DNA from 4 places in the Ensifer sp. EB106-03-01-XG145 genome. Region 4 is predicted to be linked to each of the others. Evidence: riboswitches for the same ligand, from Rfam matches in the RefSeq annotation. Region 4 holds a riboswitch; each other region holds the start of a gene.

Evidence for each region. Region 4 has a riboswitch for cobalamin ahead of AC3WWH_RS28265 (DUF1636 family protein). Riboswitches for the same ligand answer to the same signal wherever they lie in the genome.
Region 1: it holds a riboswitch for cobalamin, as region 4 does, so the genes downstream of both, nrdH (glutaredoxin-like protein NrdH) here and AC3WWH_RS28265 (DUF1636 family protein) in region 4, are expected to answer to the same signal.
Region 2: it holds a riboswitch for cobalamin, as region 4 does, so the genes downstream of both, AC3WWH_RS04180 (aromatic ring-hydroxylating oxygenase subunit alpha) here and AC3WWH_RS28265 (DUF1636 family protein) in region 4, are expected to answer to the same signal.
Region 3: it holds a riboswitch for cobalamin, as region 4 does, so the genes downstream of both, bluB (5,6-dimethylbenzimidazole synthase) here and AC3WWH_RS28265 (DUF1636 family protein) in region 4, are expected to answer to the same signal.

The regions. Positions count from the first base shown of each region.
Region 1 is NZ_JBYTEC010000002.1:308,262-312,804, reverse strand. Features, by position in the region: gene AC3WWH_RS10075 (aspartate/glutamate racemase family protein) at 1-48, shown strand, start outside; gene AC3WWH_RS10070 (LysR substrate-binding domain-containing protein) at 6-950, opposite strand; gene AC3WWH_RS10065 (hypothetical protein) at 1,081-1,392, shown strand; cobalamin riboswitch at 1,682-1,906, shown strand; gene nrdH (glutaredoxin-like protein NrdH) at 2,203-2,424, shown strand; gene nrdI (class Ib ribonucleoside-diphosphate reductase assembly flavoprotein NrdI) at 2,437-2,853, shown strand; gene nrdE (class 1b ribonucleoside-diphosphate reductase subunit alpha) at 2,823-4,543, shown strand, end outside.
Region 2 is NZ_JBYTEC010000001.1:864,695-869,237, reverse strand. Features, by position in the region: gene AC3WWH_RS04190 (glycoside hydrolase family 25 protein) at 1-69, shown strand, start outside; gene AC3WWH_RS04185 (FAD-binding oxidoreductase) at 74-1,168, opposite strand; gene AC3WWH_RS04180 (aromatic ring-hydroxylating oxygenase subunit alpha) at 1,170-2,414, opposite strand; cobalamin riboswitch at 2,519-2,727, opposite strand; gene AC3WWH_RS04175 (DUF6656 family protein) at 3,041-3,640, shown strand; gene AC3WWH_RS04170 (L-threonylcarbamoyladenylate synthase) at 3,720-4,543, shown strand, end outside.
Region 3 is NZ_JBYTEC010000010.1:83,133-87,675, reverse strand. Features, by position in the region: gene AC3WWH_RS22340 (helix-turn-helix transcriptional regulator) at 1-181, shown strand, start outside; gene AC3WWH_RS22335 (acyl-homoserine-lactone synthase) at 324-965, shown strand; gene AC3WWH_RS22330 (DUF2865 domain-containing protein) at 1,093-2,199, shown strand; gene bluB (5,6-dimethylbenzimidazole synthase) at 2,256-2,951, opposite strand; cobalamin riboswitch at 2,998-3,209, opposite strand; gene AC3WWH_RS22320 (SDR family oxidoreductase) at 3,351-4,163, opposite strand; gene AC3WWH_RS22315 (phytanoyl-CoA dioxygenase family protein) at 4,251-4,543, opposite strand, start outside.
Region 4 is NZ_JBYTEC010000018.1:51,997-56,539, reverse strand. Features, by position in the region: gene AC3WWH_RS28280 (FecCD family ABC transporter permease) at 1-704, opposite strand, end outside; gene AC3WWH_RS28275 (ABC transporter substrate-binding protein) at 708-1,661, opposite strand; gene AC3WWH_RS28270 (ABC transporter ATP-binding protein) at 1,658-2,464, opposite strand; gene AC3WWH_RS28265 (DUF1636 family protein) at 2,541-2,954, opposite strand; cobalamin riboswitch at 3,060-3,275, opposite strand; gene AC3WWH_RS28260 (DUF1330 domain-containing protein) at 3,491-3,784, shown strand; gene aspT (aspartate-alanine antiporter) at 4,305-4,543, shown strand, end outside.

The DNA of each region.
Region 1 (4,543 bases), on a different contig from region 4:
AAGCCCTATTCAGGTTTCATGAGCGCGCTCGCTCCGACCCCGGCTTGAGGTGATGCCGACCTGGAATCGCCCACGACGGTCGCCAGCAGCGCATTCGATGCATCGGCCTCGGCAATGATCCACTCGCGAAAGGCCTGGATCTTCTTTTGCCGCCGGTGGCTCTGCGGGTAGACCAGCCAATAGGCCCGGCCGTCCTGCACCACATGGTCAAACGGCCGGATGAGTTTGCCGTTTCTGAGTTCCTCCAGCAGGAAGGTCGAGACGGCGATGGCAATGCCGTGATCCGCAAGTGTCGTGGCGACGTCCATCGCCTGAACGTCGAAGATCAGTTCGGTGCCGTTGCTCGCCGGTGGTTCCACGCCGGTTTCGATCATCCATCGCCGCCACCAGCTGGCGTTACCGAAGCGCCGTACGCGCAGAACGTCCGAGGGATGCTTGAGCTGGTGTTTCTCCATGAAAGACGGTGTGCAGACCGGCATGTAATCGATAGGGAAGAGCGGAAACACGTCGTTGCCGGGCCAGTCGCCGTTGCCGCTGCGCACCACGAGGTCGATCGCATCACGCTTGAAGTCGATCAGTTCGGTCGACATGTGCACCCGGATGCTGATGTTCGGATGGGCCGTCTGAAACGAGGCGAGCCGCTGACCGAGCCAGCTCGAGACGACGGTCGGTAGCACGGAAATGTGCAGGTGGTGCTCGGTCATGTCGGCGATCTCGGAAAACGCAGCCCCGAGAAGATCGATCGCCTCGGTCACCTTCGGCGCCAGTTGCCGCCCGGCCGCCGTCAGCCTCACCTCGCGCGGAAGACGAACGAAGAGCGGCGTGCCGATGCGCTCCTCCAAGATCCGGATCTGGTAGCTGACCGCCGCCTGCGTCATGCCGAGCTCGTCGGCGGCGCGGGTGAAGCTCAGATGTCTGGCGGCCGCTTCGAAGGCGCGCACGGCACTCATGGGAGGAATCTTGCTCATGGTTCTGAGATAAGCATTCTTTATGCCTGCATGCGAGAAATCGCTTTGCGCGAAGCAGCAAAAATCCTCACTTTTTTTCGCGAACACAACAGCAAAAACAAAGAGGATAGCAATGCTTAGCGCAGTGCGATCAACGATCCTTCATGCCCTGAACTGGGCCGGCAACGCACTCAACCCGACCATCGCCATCGATACGTTCAGCGAATTCCAGCTGAAGGATATCGGCCTCACGCGGGATCACGAGACCGTCCGGGCGCGCATCGACGATGGTGCCGATCCGTGGCATTGGCCGACGGACGGCAATCCGCGCAAGTCACCGCCCTCGCCGGAGCGGGATTGCGGCGACGCGCCGCAAATGGCAAGGGCTTCGCCTCGAGCCCAGCCCGGAGAAAACAAAGACGTAAGCATGTCGCTCTGCGATTGACGGAACGCAGAGGCAAGAGACAGCGCAGTTGTCGTGATCTGCCACCTGCCAGCCCGCGGACCGAATTCGAGAGCGATCCGGCGTGGCGTTTCTGAAAGCGGCGTGCCGGAGCCTCTTCGCAAGTGATCGGCAACGGAGCAAGCGCCGGGCTCGAAGCCGAGAAGCTCTCCACCCACAGGTTTCGCCGCATCCCGCGGTTTACTCCTTGTTATCCACACGGCGAAAGAAATCACCTTCTCTCCCCGGCTTCAGGCACCTCGAACCTATTGACGCAGATTTGCGATGAACTACTATATCTAGTGTTCGAGGTTCTCTCGATTCGCAGGGATTGAGAGCTAAGACGGGAATACGGTGCGTCGGCGAGTTTTCGCCAGGCTATGCCGTAGCTGCCCCCGCAACTGTAGACGGCGAGCGACTGTCCGGAATTGGACCACTGAGGCATGAGGCCTCGGGAAGGTCGGGATGGAAGCTGAGACCCGTGAGCCAGGAGACCTGCCTCGAGCAACAAACGTCCACGGGCGGGGTGTCCGGAGAGGTTGAGTTGCGTGCGGCAGGATGAGCCTGCCTGATCGTCTCGACATCTCCCCGGCAGCCTGTCGAAAGCTTCGGGGTGAAGTCATGTCCGCGTCATTGAAATTCTATCGCTCGCCAATCAAGAGGCGCGGTTTCCCGCGCAACTGACGAAGAGGCATGCCCGGGCGTCCAGATCCGAGCGAGCCACAGCCATGACAGCCCTGCATTTCGCCGGATCGCGGTTGCGTGTCCGTGCGCCTTCTCATGCTCTCATCCAGCCGACCAAACGAGGAAGAAATGAACGTTACCGTCTACAGCAAGCCCGCCTGCGTCCAATGCACCGCGACCTACCGGGCGCTCGATCGCCAGGGCGTCAACTACGAGATCATTGATATCTCCATCGACCAAGACGCGCTCGAAACGGTCAAGGGCCTCGGCTACATGCAGCTTCCCGTCGTCGTCGCCGGCCCCGAACACTGGGCGGGTTTTCGCCCCGACAAGATCAGCGCGCTTTCCTAGAGGAGACAGGCGGTGGGCCTGATCGTCTATTTTTCCAGCCGCTCGGAAAACACCCATCGCTTCGTCGAAAAGCTCGGCCTTCGCGCAGCGCGCATACCGCTCAAGGAAAGTAAGGCTTCACTTACGGTTTCCGAGCCCTTCGTGTTGGTCGTGCCCACCTATTGCGGCGACGACGGCCGGGGCGCCGTGCCGAAACAGGTGATCCGCTTCCTCAACGATGCGGGCAACCGCTCTCACATCCGCGGCGTGATTGCTGCGGGCAACAGCAATTTCGGCGCGACCTACGGGATCGCCGGCGACGTCATCGCGGCCAAGTGCCGGGTGCCCTACCTCTACCGGTTCGAGCTGCTCGGAACCGAGGAGGACGTCGCCAATGTCAGAAACGGGATGGAACGATTTTGGACGTCTCAACACTCGAACGCCCCCTGAAGGCGACGGAAGCAGCGCTCGACTATCATGCGCTGAACGCGATGCTGAACCTCTATGATGAAGAGGGGCGCATCCAGCTCGACAAGGACCGGCTGGCGGCGAAGCAGTACTTCCTCCAGCACGTCAACCAGAACACCGTCTTCTTCCATAACCTCAGGGAGAAGCTCGATTATCTGGTGACCGAGGGCTACTACGAACAGCAGGTGCTGGATCAGTATTCCTTCAACTTCGTCCGCGACCTCTACGACCACGCTTACGGGAAGAAGTTCCGCTTCCCGACTTTCCTCGGCGCGTTCAAATACTACACGTCCTATACGCTGAAGACCTTTGACGGAAAGCGCTACCTGGAGCGCTACGAAGACCGCGTCTGTATGGTGGCGATGACGCTGGCGCGCGGGAACGAACAGCTTGCCCGCGATCTCGTCGACGAGATCATTTCCGGCCGTTTCCAGCCGGCGACGCCGACCTTCCTCAATGCCGGCAAAAAGCAACGCGGCGAGCTCGTCTCCTGCTTCTTGCTTAGGGTCGAGGACAATATGGAAAGCATCGGCCGCGCGATTAATTCCGCGTTGCAGCTCTCCAAGCGCGGCGGCGGCGTGGCGCTGTCGCTCACCAACATCAGAGAGATGGGCGCACCGATCAAGCAGATCGAAAACCAGTCCTCCGGCATCATCCCGGTGATGAAGCTCTTGGAAGACAGCTTCTCCTATGCCAACCAGCTTGGCGCCCGCCAGGGAGCAGGTGCTGTCTATCTGCATGCCCACCACCCGGATATCATGCGCTTCCTCGATACCAAGCGGGAAAATGCCGACGAGAAGATCCGTATCAAGACGCTGTCGCTCGGCGTCGTCATCCCGGACATCACCTTCGAGCTCGCCCGCAACAACGAGGACATGTATCTGTTCTCGCCCTATGACGTGGAGCGCGTCTACGGCGTGCCGCTGACCGAAATTTCGGTGACGGAGAAGTACCGCGAGATGGTCGAGGATGCTCGTATCCGCAAGCGGAAGATCAAGGCGCGCGATTTCTTCCAGATCATTGCCGAAATCCAGTTCGAGAGCGGATACCCCTACATCATGTTCGAGGACACGGTGAACCGGGCGAACCCGATCGCCGGGCGCATCACCATGAGCAACCTCTGCTCGGAAATCCTGCAGGTGAGCGAGGCGAGCGAATTCAACGACGACCTCTCCTACGCAAAGATGGGCAAGGATATCTCTTGTAATCTAGGCTCGCTGAACATTGCCGCGGCGATGGACAGTCCGGATTTCGGCCAGACGATCGAGACCTCGATCCGCGCGCTCACCGCCGTCTCCGAAATGAGCCACATCTCTTCCGTGCCTTCGATCGAGAAGGGCAATGACGACAGCCATGCGATCGGCCTTGGCCAGATGAACCTGCACGGCTACCTCGCCCGCGAGCGCGTCTTCTACGGCTCCGAGGAAGGCATCGATTTCACCAACATCTATTTCTACACGGTGACCTATCACGCCATCCGCGCATCCAACCGGCTGGCGGTCGAGAAGGGCGTGACCTTCAAGGGCTTCGAGAACTCGAAATATGCGTCCGGCGAATATTTCGACAAATACACCGGGGCCAAATGGTTGCCAGCGACCGAAAAGGTAAAGGCCCTGTTCGAAGCGGCCGGCATTTCCATCCCGACGCAGGAAGACTGGCTGGAACTGAAGCA
Region 2 (4,543 bases), on a different contig from region 4:
AGCGCAGTTGCCAATGCCGACACGCTACGGCGCGTTGCAATCAAGCCTGCGCCCTGCAACACGCCCTGATCCTTCAGGCTTCGATCTGGACATCTCCCAGCGGCCGCGAGCAGCAGGCGAGGATGTAGCCCTCGTCGATCTCGTCATCGAGAATACCGCCATTGTGGTTCATCTCGACCTCGCCCGCGACCTTCATCACCCGGCAGGTGCCGCAGATACCGCCCTCGCAGGCAGCGCCGATCCTCACACCATTGGCACGCGCCGTCTGCAGGATCGTTTGGCCGGGTTTCGCCTCGACCTCCTTGCCGCTCATGGTGAAGGCGACCTTGGCCGCCTGAACCTCACCATCATCGCCGGCACCGGCGCGCACGGCGATCTCTTCCGCGGCAGGTGCTGCCGCCGGCTGGAAGCTCTCCTCGTGATAGCGGGCCATGTCGAAGCCGGCTGCCTTCAGCATCTCGCGCACACCGCGCATGAACGGTTCCGGACCGCAGCAGAACACCGTGCGCTCCTGGAAGTCGGGAGCGAGCAACGGTAGCTTGGCACCGTCGATGCGGCCGCGCAGGCCATGCCAGCCGTGACGCGCCTCGTGCCCCTCGACGATGAAGCCGAGGTTCAGCCCGGACATCTGTGTCGCCAGAACCTCGAGCTCCGAGCGAAACAGAAGGTCGTCCGGCCGGCGAGCACAGGAGATGAAGGTGACATCGGTCTCCGGCACGCAGTCGGCCATCCAGCGCGTCATCGACATCATCGGGGTGATGCCGGATCCGGCGGAGATAAACAGGTACTTTTCGCCGGGATGACGGACGAAGCTGAAATCTCCGAGCGGTCCAAAAGCCCGGAGCTTCATGCCCGGCTTCAGGTGATCGAACATCCAGCGGGTGCCGACGCTGTCGGCCTGCGCCTTCACCGTGACGGCAATTGACAGCGGTCGCGATGGCGTCGACGACAGGGTGTAGGTGCGCATGACCGGTTCGTCGGCGACCGGCAATTCGAGGGTGACGAACTGGCCGGGCAGATAACGAAACCAGGCGGGCTTCTCCGCACGGAAGGTGAAGGTCATGACATCGGCGGTTTCGACAACCGCCGATGTGCATTCGAGCATCTGCTGCCGGTCGATCCAGACATGCAGTTCGTCGAAATGATGGAAGGAGGACGCCATCTGCATGTCAGGCGACCTTTGAGAGCGGAGCCGCATCGCCCTGCAGGCGCTGCTCCATGAACTTGCAGTACCATTCGACGAACTGCATCACGCCACCCTCGTGCTCCGGCGAATACGGACCGGGCTCATAGGCCGGCGAGCGGATGCCGAAGGCATTTTCCTCGACGATCTGGCGATCCTGGTCGTTGGTCTCGGTCCAGACATGAGTCAGATCCTCGAGCGTGTAGTCGACACCTTCGACCGCGTCCTTGTGGACCAGCCACTTCGTTGTCACCTGCGTGAGTTCCGGCCCCAGCGGCAACACGCGGAAGGTGATGGCGTGATCCGAAAGCACGTGGTTCCAGGTCGTGGGGTAATGGAACATCAGGAGCGTGCCGATCTGCTTCTGCCTGACATCGGCCGACAGCGCCCTTTTTACGGCGGGCGCACCCGACATGGTGTAGCTTTCGGCATTATCGACCAGCGGCATGCGCGCGGCGCGGAACTGGCCGGTCGGCGACATCCGGAACTCGCTCGGCAGGCCCTCGGCCTCGCACTTCGCCCAATGGGCGGCAATCACCGGATCGTCCTTGGCGCCCTGCACCCCGGTCGCGGTCGGCGCTTCCGGATAGGTCCGGCAGAGTTCGGGGTGATTGGCGGCGCAGTGGTAGCACTCGCGGTTGTTCTCCCAGACGAGCTTCCAGTTGCCCTTTTCGATGATGGTGCTTTCGAAGGCGACCTTGGTCTCTCCCAGCCGGTGCGGCGCGAGGTAGGGGAATGCCAGCTCGCGGAAGGCGGCGAAATCCGCCGGCGTCTCCGACAGGTTGATGAAGATGTAGCCGCCGACCGTTTCGCAATGGATCTGCTTCAGGCTGTGGGCTGCCTTGTCGAAGTCTTCGCCCATCTGGCGTGCGAAGAGCAGCGAGCCGTCGAGCTCGTAGGTCCATTGATGATAGGGACAGACGAGCTTTGCCGAAGAGCCCTTGTGCTGCGTGCAGACGCGGGAGCCGCGGTGGCGGCAGGAGTTGTGGAGCGCGCGGATCGTGCCCTGGCGATCGCGGGTGATGACGACCGGATAGTCGCCGACCTGGACGGTGAAATAGTTGCCGGCCCGCGGGATTTCGCAATCGTGGCCGATGAACAGCCAATCCCGATACCAGATGTTTTCCAGGTCCTGCCGGTAATAGTCGGGGTCGATGTAGAAGGCCCGATCGAGGCTGTAGCCGTCACGCCGGCCCTTCAGCTTGCGAAGCATATCGGTCTTGGTATCCATGTCCTGTCCTCATGCGCCATGTTTCGGAGAGGCAGGACAGGAACCCGCATGGGCGCACGCCCATGCGTTTTAGGCTCCGATCCGGCTGCCCGCCGCAACCCGTTACGGTTATGTCTGTCAAGGCTGGTTTCCGGGCTCAGGAGCCGTCCTTCGAAGGACCAGCCCGGCGCCTTCCCGGACGGAAAACCGTCCAGTGGCCTTTTGCCGAGGCTTTCGCTCCACCACCGTTGCGGGGGCAGCGCCGGGATTTGACCGGCTTCCCAATTCTCCGCCTTCCCCTTTGGAAGACGACACCTTGAGTAAGGATATGTAAGCGCGGAAGGCGCCTCGGCAGGCGCCGGATAGCGACATTCAATTCCAGAATGACGACACGATCGAAACCGCCTTTTGGAAACGGATGCGAGAATTTTTCACTTTATAAACATATAGATAGATCAAAAATTGGGCAGATGCCGGCTTTTGTGACTGACATGACGCAGACACAGGAAGGCTTCGCCCGTTTGCGACATTCCCATGAATGTGCAGGGGCATCTTCCGCGAACGAAAGGAAATCCTTCATTAACCATAAGCCACTAGGCTTGCCGGCGGACGAAGATGTCCGGCAGGCAGACGGCGCACTGACGATCATGGCAAAGTTCAGATATTACGACGCTGCGGCCGAGAAGCCGCCGGCGGTCATGCCGAAGACGGCCGTGCACACCGAGTTTCTGCGCACCGGCAGGATCAACCGCCGGCAATGGCTGCCGAGCGAGCGACGGTATCTGAGCTACGAAGAAGTCGCGGACAGGACCGGCAAGAAGCTCGCGACCGCCGGTGACACGACGCACAAGCGGATCAACGGCTTTCATGCCTCGATCCAGTTTCCCAAGCTGATTTTTCACCGCACGCTCGTCGGCAAGCCGCATCTCGGCTATTGCCATGTGACGGCGGCGCGGACGGCGGTCACGCCTTCCAAGGACATCAACTGGTCGTTCTACTTCGCCAATTTCTTCAGCGACCTTGGTGATGAGACGCATTTCTTCGACCGTATCCAGAGCGGCTATTCCCGCATGTATTTCGCGGTCGCGATCGAGCCGAACGCCGAAGACGGACAGATGGTCATCAACCGCAACGTCCGCGACAACGGGCTCCTCTTCCGCACGGACGACCCCAAGGTTGCTCTCAAGAACGTGCTGATGCTGGGTGCCCGGGACTCCGCGCTGCGCCGCATTATCCGCAGTCTCTGAGGCAGCAACCGAACGCCCCCAAAAAAATCGTTCTGTTTTCCCGGCACGTCCGTTAAGGAAGCGTCGGAAAGGAAACGGCATGGCAGAGATCATCGACACAGGCAGGGAACCGGACCGCGCGATCGAACGCGCCTGCGCCGTTCTTGCCGAAGGCGAACCGGTCGCGATTCCCACCGAAACCGTCTATGGCCTTGCCGCCGACGCCACCAATCCCGATGCGATCAGCCGCATCTACGAGATGAAGGGCCGGCCGCGCTTCAATCCGCTGATCTCGCATGTCTCCGACATGGCGATGGCCGAGGCCCATGTGCGCTTCGACCCGATTTCCCGACGCCTGGCGGAAACCTTCTGGCCCGGACCCCTGACGCTGATCTTGCCGCAGCGGCCCGATAGCAGCGTGCATGCGCTGGCCTCGGCCGGCCTCGACACGCTTGGCATCCGCATGCCCGACGGCTTTTCGCGCCGGGTGATCGCCCGCTTCGGGCGGCCGCTCGCAGCGCCCAGCGCCAACACCTCGGGCAAGATCAGCCCGACCAGTGCGGTCCATGTCGATGCGGATCTCGGCGAAAAGCTGAAACTGATCCTCGACGCAGGCCCGGCCGAAATCGGCTTGGAGTCCACGATCATCAAGGTCGATGGCGACGAGATCCGGCTGCTCCGCCCCGGCGGCCTCGATGCCGCAGAAATCGAGCGCCTGCTCGATCGTCCGGTGATCCGACCGGAAACGGCGGGAGCAACGATCGAGGCGCCGGGCATGCTGGCCTCCCACTACGCGCCCGGCGCGGCCGTCAGGCTCGATGTTGCCGATGTGCGTGCGGGCGAGGCCTTGATCCGCTACGGCGGCGGCCGGATCGCCGGCGAGGAACAGGCGGCCATCGTTCTCGATCTCAGCCCGACCGGAAA
Region 3 (4,543 bases), on a different contig from region 4:
AACCGAGGTTTTGACCTGGGCCGCCGCCGGCAAGAGCTATTGGGAAATCGCCACTATCCTCGGCATTTCCGAACGCACTGTGCGCTTCTTCATGACCAATGCGAGGCGCAAGCTGAATGTCGTCTCCAACACGCAAGCGGTCGCCCAGGCCGTCCGCCATGCGCTGATCCCCACCGTTTGACGCAGCTCGCGCCAATGCCCTCCCAAAACCCCTCGAAATCTAGTGGGAAATATCGCTGATTTAAACTGTCACTACCGACAGTTACGCGACCGCCGCCAGCCTGACAGCATCCGCCCATCCCAAGACAAGGATGGAGAAAAAGATGATCAGGATCCTGAACGGAAAGACCCGAGCACAGCACCCGCAGGCCGTCGACGACATGTTCCGGCTGCGCAAGCGCGTCTTCCACGACTTCCTGAAGTGGGACGTTCAGACGGACGGCGCATGGGAAATCGACAACTACGACACGGCGAACCCGCTCTACGTGCTATCCTACGCTCCCGACGGCCGGCTGCGTGGCTCGCTGAGGCTGCTGCCGACGCTCGGCCCCAACATGCTGGACGATACCTTCCCGATCCTGCTCGGCGACAATCCGGAAATCCGCAGCGCCTCGGTGTGGGAATCGAGCCGCTTCTGCATCGAGCCCGAGATTTCGCAGGACCGCGCCTCCAATCAGGTGACGATCGCCGCCGCCGAGTTGATGTGCGGTGTCGGCGAACTCGGTCTCGCCTCCGGCATCAGCCACATCGTCACGGTCACCGACGTGTTCCTGGAGCGCATGTTCCGCCGCATGGGATGCCCGGGCGAGCGCATTGCCGAACCCCATCGCATCGGCTCGGTCTTCGCCGTTGCCGTCGCCTGGGAAGTGACTAACGACCTGCTTCAGCGCATGAAGGCCATTGCCGCCATCGAAGGCACCGTTCTCGAACGCCCGATGTCGCTCGAAACCGCCCGCGCCGCTTGAATGCCATCGCCGGCCGGAGCCGTTAACGCAAACCGCCGCTTGTCGTTGCACGATCACCGACAAGCTCTATGATGGAGGTGAAACAGGAATTGCCGCTGGCAGCCGCCCATATCAGAAGGCCGGCATCATGCGGCATCAGGAAGAGACTTCGCCCGTGTTCCCGCGCTTGAAACACGTCGCTGTGGTGCTTGTGCCGCTGGCCCTGGTCGGTGCCGATCCTTCGCTGGCATCGACCGTGTGCGACCGGCTGAATACCCGGCTTGCGCAACTGCCCGACATGGTCGCCACCACTGCGGATGCCCGGGACTATGCCAGCGCCATCTCACGACAGAATATCGAGCTGCGCCGGGCGAAGAACGACCGCCGCCGCGCGGGCTGCGGTGGCGGCAGCGTCGTCACCTTCGATGGCGGCGACCCCGACAGCTGCGGGGAGCTCGACAGCCTCATAGCCGAGATGGAAGACAATCTGCGCATGCTGAAGTCGGAGCGCGAGCAGATCGTCGCCGGCGGCAGCGAAGACAGTCGCCGCCGTATCCTTGCCGCGCTTGAAATCAACGGCTGCTACAGCGACAGCGAAGAATTCGCGAGCGTCGAGCCCGAAGAGCCCGAAACGCACCGCAACATCATTGCCGACCTGCCACCTGACGACGCCTACGGGCCGATGCTCGGGCATGGCGAAGACGGCTATGCGCCGCAGGATGGCTACTATCGCGGAACACTCAGGACCATGTGCGTGCGCACCTGCGACGGCGCTTTCTTCCCGATCTCCTCGGATGCGACGCCGGCCGACTTCCCGCGGGACGAACAGGCCTGCCGGGCGCGCTGTCCTGGCGCCGAAACCGAACTCTACTTCCACGATATCAACACGGAAGAGAGCGAACAGATGGTCTCGGCCGTGACCGGGTTACCCTATACCGAAATGCCCAATGCGTTCGCCTATCGCACACGCGGCATCAGCAAGCCCGGCATGTGCGGCTGCCAGATACCGCAGACTGCCGCAACCTCACCGAAAACGACCGGCACCAAGATCGGCGACGATCAGTCATCCATCGTCGTGATCGAAACCAAGAAGCCGGCGGACACCACGACCGCCACGGCGCCGGCCGAGGAGAGGCCTTACGACCGGTCCAAGAGCAAGGTGCGCGTCGTCGGTCCGACCTTCCTGCCGCAGGAAGAAACCTCGATCGACCTGAAGCACCCGAAGGGACCGGCCTATCAACCGGTCCAGAACTGAACCCGGCGCCGCCTTAAAGCGCGTCGCGATCGCTGCGCACTTTTGCGCGACGGGCTTTAGGAACTCTCGCTGCAGTTCCCCCAGCCTTCCTCAAACACCAGTTCTTCCAGCGGCAGGCGTTGCCGCCATCCCTTCACCGCCAGTTCGGGCTGCTGGTAAAGGCGATCGACATAACCGAGGCAGAGCCAGGCGACGATCTCGATATGATCGGGAATGCCGAGGATCGCCTTGATCTCCGCCTCGTGAAAGATACTGACCCAGCCGACGCCAACGCCTTCGGCTCGCGCCGCAAGCCACAGGTTCTGCACGGCACAGACCGTCGAATAGACATCCATCTGCGGATTGTGCGTCCGCCCGAGAACGACGGCGCCGCCGCGTGTGCGGTCGCAGGTGACGCAGATGCTGAGCGGTGCCTTGCGAATGCCTTCAAGCTTCAGCGAGCGGTATTTGGCCTGCTGCTCTGCCTCGAACATCAAGGCGGCCTCATCATTGGCGCGGTGAAACGCCTGCCAGACGCGCTCGCGCGTTTCTGCCCCCCGCACCAGTACGAAATTCCAGGGCTGCATGAAGCCAACCGACGGCGCGCTGTGCGCCGCGGCAAGCAGGCGTTTCACCAGATCGTCGGGAAGAGGCTCGGCCAAGAATTCGTCGCGCACGTCGCGGCGTGTTTCGATGGCGCGGTAGACGGCCTCCCGCTCGTCCGGCGAAAAGGCACCGGCAGCCGCAAGGCCGCCCTTCTGTTCAGTCAGCATCGTTCGATCCCCAACAATGCGAAAACCTCCCGCCGTCCGCGCGGGGTTCGGTCTATCTCGCCAGGCCGGTCTTCTGACTTCGGTTCAACCGGTCGCCTCACCTTCCCAGATCGATTGAGGATCCAGTGGCAAAGCCTTGAATCAATTCAAGGCACTTCTAGAGGCGACCGTCCCCGTCACAGCGTTGGGCACGTTCCGGAATGACACCGGATTCCCGATTCTCCCGCTCGCGCGGGCACCTGACGGCGTCATAAGGGCACAGCCGCCAAGGAAAGACAAGCGCCCGTCAGAGCGGGATGAGGAAAAGTGCGCGCGGTTTTCCGCCCGCATTCCGCTCTAACTTTTGAGGATCGATCACGTTTATGATTTTGGGTCGATCCGACCCAAAATCATCGTGATCTAGAGCGGCGCCACCGGATGCGGCGAACCGTCATAGCCGCCCCAGACCGACTGGTCGAAGCAGATCACCGATCCGGTCATCAGCCCGGATTCCGCGGAAGACAGATAGGCGCAGGCGCGCGCCACCTCCGCCGGATCGACGAGCCTGCCGAAGGGTTGGCTGGCGGCCGCCTTTTCGAGCCAATCCGCGGCAGCGCCGTGAAATTCGCGCTGGATGCGGTCCTCGCCTTCGGAAGCCATCCAGCCGATATTCAGGCCGTTGACGCGGATGCGGTTGCGCAGAAGCGCATAGGCAGTGTTCTTGGTCAGCGTCTCCAGAGCGCCTTTCGACGAGCAATAGGCCGCAATGAAGGGCTGCCCGGCCATTGCCGACATCGACCCGATATTGACGATGGTGCCTTCCGTTTGCTCACGCCGCATCACCTTCACCGTCTCCTGCATCAGGAAAAACGGCGCCCGCACGTTGATGGCGAACATGCGGTCGAACAGTTCCGGTGTCGTGTCGAGGATCGTGCCGCGATCGGTGATAGCGGCGGCATTGACCAGCGCATCGACCCGGCCGAACTCCGCATCGCAGGCGGCAACGACCTTGCGCGCGTCGTCAACCTTTTCAAGATCGGCCTCGACATAGACCACTTTCGCGCCGCTGGCCTTGCCGATTTCTTCGGCCTTCGCCTTTCCCTTTGCGGCGTTGCGCCCACAAATGACGATGCCTGCCGCACCGCGTTCGGCGAATAGGCCGGCGATCGTTGCGCCCAGCCCTTGCGTGCCGCCGGTGACGATGGCGATCTTGCCTTCCATTTGTCCGCTCATTGAAATTCCTCCCTCGGATGATCGTGTAAAACAGGTGCGGCCCCGGGCGAAACGCTCCGGGAGCCTGTCGGATGTGCTGTCGGACCGTCAGCTCAGCTTGCGCTTCGCCTGCGCGTCGAGTGCGGCCTGAAAATCCTGCTCGCTCGTTCCTGCGGTCAGTGCCTCGCGCATCAACTGCGCCTGGGTCTTCGGCGCCAGCCCGCCAAGCGGCGGGTCGCGGTCGAGATTGGTTGGGAAGGAATAGCCCTCGGCGCAGGACGCGATGGCATTGGCCGCTTCCGCATCGGTCAGCTTGCCCTTCGCCAGCAACGCCTTCAAGGCCGGGTAGAGCGTCGCGCTCATCGTCAGCCGATCGACCGTTTCCATCGCCCGGCCAAAGG
Region 4 (4,543 bases):
ACCAGCCAGCCGAGCGAGACTGACAGCACGAGCGCCGGATAGATGAGATGCGGCCATTGCGCCAGGCCAAGGCCGCCGAGCATCCAGAAGATCACCGTGTGCGTCGCCCGCGGATCCCCCAGGAAGATCATGAGATTGCCGATCGACGTCAGCACGAAGGCGACGGCGACGCCGGCAAGCACCAGGCGATCGGCACTGGTGCCTAGAGCGCGGGAAACGAAAGCGACCAGCACGGTTGCCAGCAGCGCGCCGCCAAAGGCAAAGAGCGGCACCGTGAGAAGACCGAGGATCATTCCGGTGTGGAGCAGTGCGACGATCGCCCCGAGCGCGCCGCCCGAGGAGACGCCGAGCAGATGCGGATCGGCAAGCGGATTGCGCGTGACCGATTGCAGCACGGCGCCTGTCAGCGCCAATCCGGCGCCGACAAGCCCCGCCAGCATGACCCGCGGCAGGCGCACGTCCCAGACGATGCTTTCGCGCCCCGCCGACCAGAAGGCCTCGACGCTGCCGGGCGCGAGCTTGCTTGCGACGATCGACCAGACGGTGGTGACCGGGATCGGCGCCGAGCCGAGCGACACGCCCGCGGTCACGGTCAGGAGAAGCAGCAGCAACGCCGCAAACACCCCGACCCCGCCGCGGATCACCCGAACGGGAACAACCCGCGAAACGGCAGCGGGACCAGGCGACGTATCCTCAGCCAGCATCGGTTACAGGCCCTCGCCGTGAAAGACCTTGGCGAGCCGGGCGATGGCGTCGATGTTGCGCGGCCCCGGCGTCGCCTCGACATAATCGAGCACCACGAAGCGGTCGTTTTTCACCGCATCGATAGTGGCGAAGGCCGGATTGTTCTTCATGAAGGCGATCTTGTCCTCGGCTTTCACCTCGCCGTAGTTGACGATCACCACGACCTCCGGATTGCGATCGATCACCGGCTCCCAGGAGACCTCCACCCAGCTCTTGTCGACGTCGTCCATGATGTTGGCGCCACCGGCCGCCTCGATCATCGCCGTCGGGATGCCGAAGCGGCCTGATGTGAAAGGCTTTTCCTCGCCGGAATCATAGACGAAGACGCGGGTCGGCTTTTCGCGGCCGGCATTTGCCTCGGTGATTTCGGCCAGTTGCCGGCGGTAGCCGTCGACCAGCGCCTCGGCGCGATCCTCGACGCCGAAGATGCGACCGAGATTGAGAAGATCGACGAACGTATCGTCCATAGTCGGCTTCTCTTTGGCCATGACGTGGATGCAGGACTCGGTCAGCTCATAGACGCCGATCTTGAACGGCGCCAAGGTCTCGGGCGTCACCTCGCCGCCGACCTTCATGCCGTAGTTCCAGCCGGCGAAGAAGAAATCGGCGTCGGCGTTGAGGAGCACTTCCTTGGTCGGATATTTTTCCGCAAGCTCCGGCAGTTCCTTCACACCTTCGCGCAGCTTTTCATCCAGCGTCTTCCAGCCGGAAACGCCGGTGTAGCCGACCATGTGGTCCTGCAGCTTCAGCGCCAGCATCATCTCGATCAGATTGACGTCGTTGGCGATCGCCCGCTTCGGCGCAGCATCGAAGGTCACCTCGCGGTTGCAGCTCTTGACGGTAACCGGATAGGCGAGCGCCGGCACAGCAGTGGCGATGAGAAACAGGAAGGCAGAGGAGGCAATGTTGATCTTCATGAAATGGATCCCTGTCGAGGAAGTGAAAAGGAGAAACGGGCGGTGCCGGCAACGGCGGTGCTGTGGGCGGTGGCGGTGACACCGAAGGCGGAGGACAGCGCCCGCGGGCTCAGCACCGCGTCGGGTGTGCCAAAGGCGATGAGCCGCCCCGCCGTCACGATCGCCACGTCAGTCGCGAATTCGGCGGCGAGATTGATGTCGTGCAGCGTCGATACGATCGTCAGCTTCAACGTCTGCAACAGCTCGAGGATTTCGAGCTGGTGGCGGATGTCGAGATGGTTGGTCGGCTCATCGAGGATGATGATGCGCGGCTCCTGGGCAAGCGCCCGGGCAATCAGCACCCGCTGTTTCTCGCCGCCCGAGAGCGTCGAGAACTGGCGGCCGGCCAGATGGGCGAGATCGAGATGGGAGAGTGCATGCTGCACCCGCTCGCGGTCGGTGTCCGTCCAGCCGTTGAGCCCCTCCCGCTGCGGGATGCGGCCCATCATCACCACGTCGCGCACGCTGAAGGGAAAATCGCCGGGCATTTCCTGAAGCACGACGGCGATCGTTTTCGCCGCTTCGCGCGCCGAAATCGACCACAGGTCGACGCCGTCGACCTCGATGCGGCCCGCATTCGGCTGCACCGCCCGGTAAAGGCAGCGTAAGAGCGAGGTCTTGCCGGCCCCGTTCGGCCCGAGGATCGCAAGCCGGCTGCCCGCCTCGATCGCGAAGTCCATGTCGTCGACCAGGGTCAGCCCCGGGCGCGGCCCCCAGCAAAGCCCCTTAACGCGAAGGGCGGCTCCTGTTGCGGTGCAGGTCATGGTCTGATCCCACCCCGGCAGCGCCACGCGTCCATCCCCGACGCACCAAACGCGCTTGAGCGCATGCGTGTCGCGCTCATTGGAAATGGCCCGCAACGTCTTCGGAGACGAGCATGGCCGCCGGGATGCGGGCGAGCGTCTTGCCCTTCAGCCCGCGCGGCCGTTCGGCAGCCCGCGTCATGCCGTCGCCGCGCTCCACATAGGTGGCGGCAAAACGGACGAGATCGTCGATGTCCTCTTCCGGCGAAATGTCGCCAAAGAGATAGGTCGCCTTGCCCGTCGCCTGGAAGGCGATGGTGCAGGGGCGCGTGCATGCCGCCATGCAGACCGTGCCGGCAATCGAGAAATCACGATCGAGCGGCGCGCCGAGGGCGGCAATGCTGCGGTTAAGACGCTTTATCAGCTCGGCGCCCGGCATGCAGGGGCCGCCGGTAAAACGGCAATCGGTGCAGACCGTTATCTTATGCTGTCGGGAAGTCGGCTCAGCCATTTTCTCTCTCCGCCGGACTGACGGCAAGAGATGGCGAAGCGGCAGGATGACGGATGACCGTCGCGCGAAAGCCAGTTCTTTTCCATCGGAACACCCCGTCCGTTGTGGTTGATCGGTTCGATGGCAGGTCTCCTGGCTCGCGGGTCGCGGCGCATCCACGTCTTCCCGGCCTTTGGCCAGTGACATGGTGTGAATGCGCTGTCCGCTCACAGTTGCGGGGGCAGCCACGGTTTCGGTCCCGTCAGGGTCGTCCGTTCCGTGTTCCCTTTTCAGCCGCTTCCGCATTGTCGCGGACGCAGCACCATCGCGCTCTTCCTCGCATGAATCGGCAGCGGATACAACCGATGGGGTCGGGCGGCCGGGATCTATCAACATGCGGCGTTTCGTCATGCACTGACTGTTATAAAATAACATAACAACAATCAACAAGGAAATGATCCTAAGGCAGCCTGCCGGCCGCTGCGGGCGAGAGCCTCGCCTGACGGCGACGACCGGCGTATCCTTGCTCCTTGGCTTGTCGGGAAAGGAGCTCTGCCATGGCTGCCTATTTGATCGCCGATGTCGATATCACCGATGCAGCGACCTTCGAGGAATACAAAAGAGAGGTGCCGGCGACGGAGGCCCGCTATGGCGGGCGTTATCTCGGCCGCGGTGGCGCAACCCGGGTGCTTGAAGGCGACTGGGAACCGCACCGGCTCGTCATCCTCGAGTTCCCGGACATGCAAGCCTTGCTCTCCTGGTACCAATCACCGGAGTATCAGCGCCTGAAGACGATCCGTGAGCGCTGTGCCAGGACACGGATCATAGCACTCGAAGGCGTCGCCATCTGAAGCGGAGCGCAAGACTGGCCGCAATTGCCGGCCTTGCTCGTGAAACGAACGGATGAGCGCCCCCGTCACTTCAAGCTTCGCGGCGCGCGGATGAAGCAACTGCGGGGCATGTGCTCCGGGTCCATCGACATGCGGCGTTTCGTCATGTCCATCCGTTATGCGATAACATAAAAATACAACGCCAGAGTTGAATAGCCGGCGAAATCCGCCGTAGTGGGACCGTGTGCCTTCATCGGGACCGGCGCGCCGCCGCCCTCCCGAACTTGCCTTCGCACGACCGCCCGACCCGACGCTTTCGGACCGATGCCGCGCAGCGCTCATCAGCCCCCACTGGGCGCAAAAGCCAGAAATTTAACGTACGTTACGCTCACGTAACCCCAAGGCCGTTGAGAAAATCAGCAGCCGAAGCGACAATTGCCAAAGCTAGGATTGGGCATCGACAAGCCACCGATAAAATCAACTTAGCCGCGCAAGTCCCGAAATGAAGTGATGGCAACGCAACTTTCTACAGGGGATGGCAGTGAATCCAATTGACTTCTTCGTCGAGACGCTTCGGACCTATCCGCCGGTCGCCGTCTTCCTCGCCCTCGGCATCGGTTTCCTGATCGGGCCCATCAAGGTCGCGGGGTTCAATCTCGGAAACGTCACCGCTACGCTTCTGGCGGGTGTTCTCATCGGGCAGCTGGGCATCCAGGTTTCCGGTGATCTGAAGTCCACCTTGTTCCTGATCTTCCTGTTCGCCGTCGGCTACGGTGTCGG